DNA from 3 places in the Streptomyces sp. NPDC096012 genome. Region 2 is predicted to be linked to each of the others. Evidence: riboswitches for the same ligand, from Rfam matches in the RefSeq annotation. Region 2 holds a riboswitch; each other region holds the start of a gene.
What was found. Region 2 has a riboswitch for S-adenosylmethionine ahead of ABVB68_RS35010 (aminotransferase class V-fold PLP-dependent enzyme). Riboswitches for the same ligand answer to the same signal wherever they lie in the genome.
Positions count from the first base shown of each region.

Region 1 (3,248 bases), on a different contig from region 2:
GACGCTGACGTGGCCGGTCTCGGGTTTCTCCAGGTGGTTGACGACCCTCAGCAGCGTCGACTTGCCGGAGCCGGAGGGCCCGAGGATCACCGTGACCTCGCCGGGCCGGACGGTCAGGTCGATGCCGTCGAGGACGTGGTGGGAGCCGTACCACTTGTGGACGCCGTGCACTTCGAGCGCGGCGGCGACGGGCGTGCCGGGGGTCTGGGCGCCGGTCATACGGCGGCCTCCTTGCGCAGGCGGGCACCCAGGCCGGCCGCGGCGGCCCGGGCTCTCTGCAACGGCGTCGGCGGCAGGCCGCGGGTGGCGCCCCGCGCGTAGTACCGCTCGACGTAGTACTGGACGACGGACACGGCGCTGGTCAGGAGCAGGTACCAGGCGGTCGCCACCATCAGCAGCGGTACGACGTCCCCGGGGTAGGTGTTGCCCATCGACTGCACCACGCCGAAGAGGTCGAGCAGGGACACGTAGAACACCAGGGACGTGCTCTTGATGAGCCCGATCAGCTGGTTGACGTAGTTCGGGACGATGGACCTGAGGGCCTGCGGGAGGACGATCCGGCGGAACCGGTAACCCTTGGGCAGACCGAGCGCGGATGCCGCCTCGTGCTGCCCCTGGTCGACGGAGAGGAGGCCGCCGCGGACCACCTCCGCCGCGTAGGCCGCCTCGTTGAGGCTGAGGCCCACGACGGCGATCGTCATGTCGGTGGCGAGCCTCGACTCGTCGAAGCGCACGAAGGACGGGCCGAAGGGCACGCCCAGGCTCAACGTCCGGTACAGGGCGGAGAAGTTGTACAGGAATATCAGCACGACGATCAGCGGGGTGGAGCGGAACAGCCAGGTGTACGTCCAGCTGACCGCGCGCGGCACCGGGCTCGCGGAGAGCCGGCCGAGCGCCAGCAGGATGCCGCCGGCCAGCCCCAGCACCGCGCTCAGGGCGGCGACCTCGAGCGTGACGAGGAGGCCGTCGAGGACGGCCGGGCGCAGGAACCAGTAGCGGAACCGGTCCCACTGGTAGAAGGGGTTGGTGACCAGTCCGTGCAGGATCTGCGCGACGAGGACGAGGACGACGGCGGTGACGATCCACCGGCCGGGTCTGCGCCGCGGCCGAACTCTCCGTGCGGGCGGCGGAACCGGCGCCTCGCCGGGGTGCGAGGGCCTCTCGGCGAGGGAGAGGGCGGCGCCTGGGGATTCACTCATGGGCGGACTCCGGGCGGAATCGGGCACCCCCGGGACGGCGGCGGGCGCGCGGGCCGCGACGGCACTGGGGCACGAGACGGCGCACGGGAGACGCGGCGGAACCGGGGGCTGGGCGGGCAACGGCACATCACACGCACGGGGTACGTGCGGAACGCGCGGGCTGGGACGCTGAGGTCAGCCCCGACGGCGGGCGGAGCCCGGTGCGGTACACAGTGCGCTGCTGACGCGGACCAGATCGACGGCCCGGTCGGCGACCAGGAGCTGGGCGTACGGCGGTACGCAGCCCGGGGAACGGCGAGGGGCCGTCCTGGGAGCTGCGTACATGGCGTCACCTGTCACTGTTCCGGCCCCCGGGGGGGCCTCGCGCTTACCGAATACGTCGTCCGGTCCGGTCGTCACCTGGGGCACCCCACCGCGTGCGAGGGTTGCCGGTCAGCGAGCCAGGGCTTGGCGCTGACGCTCATGACCTTTCTGAGTGGCAAGTAAGGCAGTCGCCCGTTCGAATGTCAACGGCCGTCCGCGGAGCGGACCCTGAGGGCCGGCTCTCACCTGCGGGAAGCGTCCGGGACCTGCGCGGCGTGGGCCGCCCAGTCCAGGATCTGGACAGCCGCTCCGGCGGCCTCCAGCCCCCGGCAACTGCCGTGGTGGCGGCGGGCGATGCCGTCGAGGTCCAGGTGCCGGCCGAAGGCGGGGCGGGCGGCCAGGCGGCGGGCGTACGCCCACAGCGCGTGGTGGCCGGCGATCCGGTGCACGGCGGAGGCGTCGAGGTGGCAGCGGTGGACGGTGTCGAGCTGCACCAGGGCCACCCAGAGTTCCACGTCGGCGGCGGTCAGCCGGTCGCCGACCAGGTACTCCGCACCGCTCAGCCGCCGCTCCAGCCGGCCCAGGGTGTCGAGCAGCACGTCGAGGGCGGCGGCCCGCTCGGCGGGACCGGCGCCTGCCCGTCCGGCACGCTGGGCGGCGTCCTCGACGCCGTCGGCGCACATCCGTTCCACGGCGTCGATCACCGAGCGCGTTCCGGACGGGTACAGCGAGGACCGCCCGTCACGCGGGAAGCGGTCCAGGTCGCGCAGGATGTCCGGGGCGTGGGTGCTGACGATGCGTCCGGACCAGTCGTCGCTGAGGACGGGGGCGAGGGCCGGCCCGGTGTAGTGGTGGGCGCTCGCCTCGTACAGCGGGCGCAGCGCCGCGTGGCCACCGCCGGGACAGTCGGGCACGGCGGGCAGGAAGGTGACCGGACAACTGCCGTCCAGGCCGAGGAGGCTGTGGCCGGCGGCGAGGCGCAGGCCGTCCGGACAGGCGGTCGACAGATGGAGCCGGTAGCGGTGCGGTACGGCGTAGTGGCCGCTGCGGGCGTCCCGGCCGAGCCGGCCCCGGAAGAGGGGAGCCGTGCGGTGGACGTTCGAGTCGGCGGCGAGCGGACTGCTGGACATGCGTCTCCCCTGGGCGTGGGCGGATGAACTCCCTGACGGGCACGGCGGACGGGCGCGCCGGCCGGCGCCGTCGGGCGACGAGGGCGAGGGCGAGGGCCCGGACTCAGTACCGGCCGCTGATCGCGCTGCAGACGCGCAGCAGGTCGATGTGGCGCCGGGAGGTGAGCAGGGGCGCGCACAACGGCGTCCGGCCCGCTCGGCCGGCGACCGTCTCCGGACGCGTCATGATTCCCTACCCGTTCACTAGGATTTCCTCCCTGGAGTGTCGATCGGGCTCCGCACGCCGTCAAGGGGGCGTCCACGCCTGGGATTCGGACGCGGAGCCCCACGGCCCGGCGAGGCGACGCCGGACGAGCGGTGGGGGGACGGCGGGGGGACGCTGGACGGCCGCCGGGGGACGGCGAGGGCGACGCTGGACGGGCGCCGGGGGACGCCGGACGAGCGCCGGGGGACGGCGAGGGATGGCGAGGGCGACGCCGGACGAGCGCCGGGGAATGGCAAGGGCGCCGGACGACCGCCGGGGAATGGCGACGGGGACACCGGACGAGCGCCGGGGGGACGGCGGGGGAACGCCGGACGATGCGCGAGGACTCCTCAGGTCCTGCCGCAGGTCACC
Region 1 is NZ_JBEOTD010000074.1:9,263-12,510, reverse strand. It holds gene ABVB68_RS35930 (amino acid ABC transporter ATP-binding protein) at 1-219, opposite strand, end outside; gene ABVB68_RS35925 (amino acid ABC transporter permease) at 216-1,199, opposite strand; SAM riboswitch class IV at 1,558-1,667, opposite strand; gene ABVB68_RS35920 (glutathione S-transferase C-terminal domain-containing protein) at 1,745-2,632, opposite strand; gene ABVB68_RS35915 (putative leader peptide) at 2,736-2,858, opposite strand.
Region 1: it holds a riboswitch for S-adenosylmethionine, as region 2 does, so the genes downstream of both, ABVB68_RS35925 (amino acid ABC transporter permease) here and ABVB68_RS35010 (aminotransferase class V-fold PLP-dependent enzyme) in region 2, are expected to answer to the same signal.

Region 2 (3,248 bases):
CCGCCTACTACGGCGAGGACAACCAGATCCCCAAGCCGACCGTCGAGGAGTACAAGGAGATCACGAGCGGCCACGGCCACCACTGATCCCCGCGTCGCCACACCACGGAGAGGGGCCCCGTCCGTTGCGGACGGGGCCCTTCGCCGTCCTCCGGGCTGGATAGGGTGGTGTACGACCTTGCAGGACTGTGTACGAGGAGCGGCTGATGAGCGCTGTGACCCCCGCTGGAGGCGACACCGCGGCGGGCCGTTCCTGGCCCGTCCTGCTGAACGGTCTGCTGACCGGACGGGACCTGTCGGCCGACGAGACCGCGTGGGCGATGGACCGGATCATGCGCGGTGAGGCGACCGACGCCCAGATCGCCGGCTTCATGGTGGCGCTGCGGGCCAAGGGCGAGACGGTCGAGGAGATCTCCGGACTCGTCCGGACGATGTACGAGCACGCCAACGTGATCGAGGTGCCCGGCCCGGCGGTCGACATCGTCGGCACCGGCGGGGACGGCGCCAAGACGGTGAACATCTCCACCATGGCCTCGATCGTCGTCGCGGGCACCGGCACGAAGGTCGTCAAGCACGGCAACCGCGCGGCCTCCTCCGCCTCCGGGTCCTCCGACGTCCTGGAGCAGCTCGGGATCAATCTGAACCTGACCCCGAGACGGGTCGCCGAGGTCGCCGAGGAAGCCGGCATCACCATCTGCTTCGCGGTGAAGTTCCACCCGTCCCTGCGCCATGTGGCGGCGGCCCGCGGCCAGCTGGGCATCCGGACCACGTTCAACGTGCTCGGGCCGCTGACCAACCCGGCCAAGGTACGCGCCCAGGCGGTCGGGGTGGCCGACCCGAGGATGGCCCCCATCGTGGCCGGCGTCCTCGCCGAGCGGGGCAACTCCGCGCTGGTCTTCCGGGGGGACGACGGCCTGGACGAGCTGACCGTCACCGCCACCTCCCGGGTGTGGGTGGTCCGCGACGGCAAGGTCTCCGAGGAGGTCTTCGACCCGCGGGACGTCGGCATCGACCTCGTCCCCGTGGAAGCACTGCGCGGCGCCGACGCGGCCTACAACGCGGCGGTCGCCCGCCGCCTGCTGGACGGCGAGCGGGGGCCGGTGCGGGACGCGGTCCTGCTGAACGCGGCGGCCGCGCTCGTCGCCCTGCGGCCCACGGACGCGCCGCTCGCCGACCAGCTGCGCGCCGGCATCGCCGAGGCGCGGGAGTCGGTCGACTCGGGCGCGGCCAAGCGGTCGCTGGAGCGGTGGGTGGCGGCCAGCAACGCCTGACCCGGGGCCGGGCCGAGGCGCAGTCCGTATGCCGGACTGCGCCTTGCGCGCCGAAGACCGTGTGGCAGGATACTGAACCAGGTCATGAGTGACAGTCATGAGGCCCCGGCCGACTGTCCGGCAACCCTCCGTCCGTGGCGGGGTGCCCCGGGTGAAGACCAGGTCGCGGACAGCAAGGTCTGCGGCAAGCGCGGACCCCTCGCGCGCTCGTGACGAGCGCGGGGCCAGGGGTCCTGGTCATCGAGGGAGCCGTTCCGTGAGCCGGCGAATGCGATAGGGCCGCAGAGCCCCGCCTCCGCACACCCTTTTTCCCCTCGTCCGCGCTCGAGCCGTGTCCGCTCGCGCGGCGGGTCCCATCTGCTCGCACGGGAGTTCCCCCATGTCCGTCATCACCGCTGCCGCCGACCAGACCGTCTGTGCCCCGCTGTCCGTGCTGGGCCGGGACGTGACCGTTCCGCTCGTGACGGGCGGCGAGGTCGGCTACGCCGCGCTCGACTACGCGGCCAGCGCCCCCGCCCTCCAGCGCGTCTGGGACGACGTCGCCGCCTACGCGCCGTACTACGGCAGCGTCCACCGCGGGGCGGGCTACCTCTCCCAGCTCTCCACCGACCTGTTCGAGAACGCCCGCAGGACCGTCGCCGCGTTCCTCGGCTGCCGGCAGGACGACCAGGTGATCTTCACCCGGTCGACCACCGACTCCCTGAACCTGCTGGCCCGCGCCCTGCCGGCCGGCTGCCAGGTCTTCGTCTTCGAGACCGAGCACCACGCCTCCCTACTGCCCTGGCAGGACGCCCAGGTCAGCTACCTCGACGCCCCGCGCAGCCCCCGGCAGGCCGTGGAGACCCTGGAGCGGGCCCTCGCCGGCCGCACGGTGTCCGCCGAGGGGGGCCACGGCCCCGCCCTCGTCTGCGTCACCGGCGCCTCCAACGTCACCGGGGAGCTGTGGCCGGTGCGCGAGCTGGCCGCCGCGGCGCACGCGCACGGTGCCCGGATCGTCCTCGACGCCGCCCAGCTCGCCCCGCACCACCCGGTCGACGTCCGCGACCTGGACGTCGACTGGGTCGCCTTCTCCGGGCACAAGCTGTACGCCCCCTTCGGCTCCGGCGTGCTGGCCGGACGCGCCGACTGGCTGCGGGCGGCCGAGCCGTACCTCGCGGGCGGCGGCGCCAGCCGCAAGGTCACCCGGCGCACCGACGGGGGAGTGGACGTGGAGTGGCACGAGAGCGCCGCCCGCCACGAGGCCGGCTCCCCGAACGTGATCGGCGCCTACTCGATCGCGGCGGCCTGCAAGGCGCTCACCGAGGCCGGCTGGGAGTCCCTGGTCGCCCGGGAGCAGCACCTGGTCCGCACCGTCCGCGAGGGCCTCGCCGAGGTGCCCGAGGTGCGGATCCTCTCCCTGTTCGGCGACGACGCCCCGCGCGTCGGCGTCATCTCCTTCGTCGTGGAGGGCTGGAACAGCTCCCACTTCGCCGCCGCGCTCTCCGCCGAGTACGGCATCGGCGTCCGCGACGGCCTGTTCTGCGCGCACCCGCTGGTGCGCACCCTGCTGGGCAGCGACCCGCAGGCCCAGGGCGAGTGCGGCGCCCCGGAGGCGGCCCCGGGCGAGAAGTCCCTGAACGCCATCCGCGTGAGTTTCGGCGCGGGCACGCCGGACGAGCACGTGGAGCGGTTCGTGAACGCCGTACGGGAACTGGTCCGCGAGGGCGCCAAGTGGCGCTACCGCACGGAGGACGGCCGCTGCGTCCCCGCGGTCTGAGACCGCCCGGCGGACGGCCGCCGCGAGGGGGGCCGGACAGGGCCTCCGCGACGGCCGTGCCGCCCTTGCCGGAACCCGGGTGCGGCCTCGGCGGCGGCCGGCACACCCCTGCGGGAACCTGGGGTGCGGCCTGGGTGGCGGCCGGCCCGCACCCGAGGGAGCCCGGGTGCGGCCATGGCGGCGGCGGTGGCGCCGGTCGTCGTCCGCGGCCCTCGCCCGTAC
Region 2 is NZ_JBEOTD010000064.1:14,612-17,859, reverse strand. It holds gene qcrB (cytochrome bc1 complex cytochrome b subunit) at 1-86, shown strand, start outside; gene trpD (anthranilate phosphoribosyltransferase) at 206-1,270, shown strand; SAM riboswitch class IV at 1,351-1,467, shown strand; gene ABVB68_RS35010 (aminotransferase class V-fold PLP-dependent enzyme) at 1,650-3,026, shown strand.

Region 3 (3,248 bases), on a different contig from region 2:
AACGCGTCGACCGCGGCTGAATGTATCTGTCCAACTGCCGTCTGCAACAGGTCAATCGGACGAGAATTCTGGACGAGGCCGGTCCGGAATGTGGCGAGAATTCGCCTGAATTCAGGGCAAGTCGGGCTCCACAAAAGGAGCAAAAGCCACATAAAACCCGCACACTTTGGCTACTTCTTGCCGGGTCGCGCGGTATGAATCAAGGGGCCGCGATCAGTGGACCGCGAGCGCGTTCCCCAACTGTACCGCGCTCAATCACGCAGAATTGCCCCCTCCGCTTCTCTCACGGAGGAGGCAATCGGGCGAACCTTGCGTAACCGCTGTTACCGAAGGTAATGATCGGTCATTCGGTCAGCAGCCGCCGGCGACGGCGGGAATGATCGAGACACCGGCGCCGTCGGGGGTCTCCGTCTGCAGGCCCTGCTCGAAACGGACGTCGTCGTCGTTGACGTACACGTTGACGAAACGGCGCAGCCTGCCCTGGTCGTCCAGCACCCGGGCGGCGATTCCCGTGTGGTTCTTCTCCAGGTCCTCGATGACCTCGGCGAGGGTCCCGCCCTCCGCGGCGACCTCGGCCCGGCCGCCGGTGTAGGTGCGCAGGATGGTCGGGATGCGAACGGTCACGCTCATGCGAGGCCAGCCTCTCGGAAGGAGTCCAGGGTCGGGCGGATGGTGGCGCTGAGGCCGGTGCCGGCCACCGCGTCCAGGGTCTTCAGGCCGTCGCCGGTGTTGAGGACGACCGTGGTCTTCGCCGGGTCCAGCAGGCCGTTCTCCAGCAGCTTGCGGGTGACGCCGACGGTCACGCCGCCCGCGGTCTCCGCGAAGATGCCCTCGGTGCGGGCCAGCAGCTTGATCGCGGACACGATCTCCTCGTCCGTCACGTCCTCCACGGCACCGCCGGTGCGGCGCGCGATGTCCAGGACGTACGGGCCGTCTGCCGGGTTACCGATGGCCAGGGACTTGGCGATGGTGTCCGGCTTCTGCGGGCGCACCACGTCGTGACCGGCCTTGAAGGCGGTCGACACCGGGGAGCAGCCCTCGGCCTGCGCACCGAAGATCTTGTACGGCCTGTCCTCGACGAGCCCGAGCCTGATCAGCTCCTGCAGGCCCTTGTCGATCTTCGTGAGCTGGGAGCCGGAGGCGATCGGGACGACGAGCTGGTCCGGGAGCCGCCAGCCGAGCTGCTCGCAGATCTCGTACGCCAGGGTCTTGGACCCCTCCGCGTAGTACGGCCGCAGGTTGACGTTGACGAAGCCCCAGCCCTCGCCGGCCGGGTCGCCGATCAGCTCCGAGCAGAAGCGGTTCACGTCGTCGTAGTTGCCCTCGATGCCGACCAGCTCACCGCCGTAGACGGCGGCCATGACGACCTTGCCCTGCTCCAGGTCGTGCGGGATGAACACGCAGGACCGGAAGCCGGCGCGGGCGGCGGCGGCGCCCACGGCGCCGGCCAGGTTGCCGGTGGAGGAGCAGGAGAGCGTGGTGAAGCCGAAGGCGCGGGCGGCCTCCAGGGCCTGGGCGACGACGCGGTCCTTGAAGGAGTGCGTGGGGTTGCCGGAGTCGTCCTTCACGAAGAGGCCGCCGGTCACCCCCAGCTCGCCCGCCAGGTTGTCGGCCTTGACCAGCTTGGTCCAGCCCGGGTTGATGTTGGGCTTGTCGGCCACGTCGGCGGGGACGGGCAGCAGCGGGGCGTACCGCCAGATGTTCGCGGGGCCCGCCTCGATGCGGGCGCGCAGCTCTTCGGTGCCGTAGGCGGAGAAGTCGTAGGCGATCTCCAGCGGGCCGAAACACTCCTCGCACGCGAAGACCGGACCGAGGGGCACGCGGTGGCCGCACTCGCGACAGCTCAGGGCCGCGGCGGGTCCGAGGTCGACGGTGGAACTGCTGGTGCTTGCAACTGTCTGCACAGCCATGGAGGCGAGGCCCTTTCTCCTCATCTTCCTCACGACGCATCTCGCCGCGAGACGGATTTGGCACCTTCCCTAGCCGGGAGCCTCGCGTGGAAGACGAGTACCGGCTGGAGGGTTGCCGGGGCTTCATCGGGCCGTGTCCCTCTGCCCCTCTGGATGAGCGGTATTCGGTTGTCGACGCGCGCGACCTCCGACATGCGATGGTCACCGGCGTTGTTCAAGACTGTAACCGAAGGCCGGGACAGTTGAGATAGTCGTCCGAACCGCGAGACACGTGAGGAGCCGCCGTGCTGGAAGAAGTCGAGCGCTGGCTGGCCACCCGCTCCTGGTCCGTGGCCGATCGCCCGCTGCCCCGGATCCTGGCCGCCAAGCAGCGCACGGGGCAGACCATCAGCGTCGTGCTGCCCGCCCTCGACGAGGAGGAGACCGTCGGCGACATCGTCACGGTCATCCGCCGCGACCTCGTGGAGCGGGTCCCGCTCGTCGACGAGATCGTCGTCGTCGACTCCGGCTCCACCGACCGCACCTCCGCGGTCGCCGCCGCCGCGGGCGCCCGGGTCGTCCACCGCGACGACATCCTGCCCCGGATACCCGCCGCCCCCGGCAAGGGCGAAGTGCTCTGGCGCTCGCTGCTCGTCACCGGCGGCGACATCGTCTGCTTCGTCGACGCGGACCTGAGGGAGTTCTCCTCCGACTTCGTCTCGGGAATCGTCGGCCCGCTGCTCACCGAGCCCGGGGTGGACCTGGTCAAGGGCATGTACGACCGCCCGCTGGGCGGCGCGGCCGGTCAGGGCGGCCGGGTCACCGAGCTGATGGCCCGCCCGCTGCTGAACATGCACTGGCCGCAACTGGCCGGTTTCGTGCAGCCGCTGGGCGGCGAGTACGCGGCGCGCCGTTCCCTGCTGGAACAGCTGCCGTTCCCGGTGGGCTACGGCGTGGAGCTGGGCATGCTGGTCGACGCCCTGCACCTGGTGGGGCTCGACGCGCTGGCCCAGGTGGACGTGGGTGTGCGCAGGCACCGCCACCAGGACGGGCAGGCGCTGGGCCGGATGGCCGCCGCCATCTACCGCACCGCCCAGCTCCGGCTGGCCCGCGGCCACCTGGTCCGGCCCGCCCTCACCCAGTTCGAGCGGGGCGCGGCCGGCTTCGAGCCGCGCACCTACTCGGTGGACACCGAGGAACGCCCGCCGATGGCGCAGATCGCGGAGTACGCCGCCCGCCGCGTGGCTTGATGGCGCGCGGAGAACGGCCGTATACGGCCCCCGCCGGGGCAGACCGTACGTTTGAGCGTTTCCGGGCCGGGCTAGGTTGAGGCGTATGGCTTCGACCCACGGTGCTGAG
Region 3 is NZ_JBEOTD010000001.1:136,279-139,526, reverse strand. It holds gene ABVB68_RS00720 (MoaD/ThiS family protein) at 352-630, opposite strand; gene thrC (threonine synthase) at 627-1,910, opposite strand; SAM riboswitch class I at 1,928-2,070, opposite strand; gene ABVB68_RS00710 (glucosyl-3-phosphoglycerate synthase) at 2,195-3,139, shown strand; gene ABVB68_RS00705 (alpha,alpha-trehalose-phosphate synthase (UDP-forming)) at 3,225-3,248, shown strand, end outside.
Region 3: it holds a riboswitch for S-adenosylmethionine, as region 2 does, so the genes downstream of both, thrC (threonine synthase) here and ABVB68_RS35010 (aminotransferase class V-fold PLP-dependent enzyme) in region 2, are expected to answer to the same signal.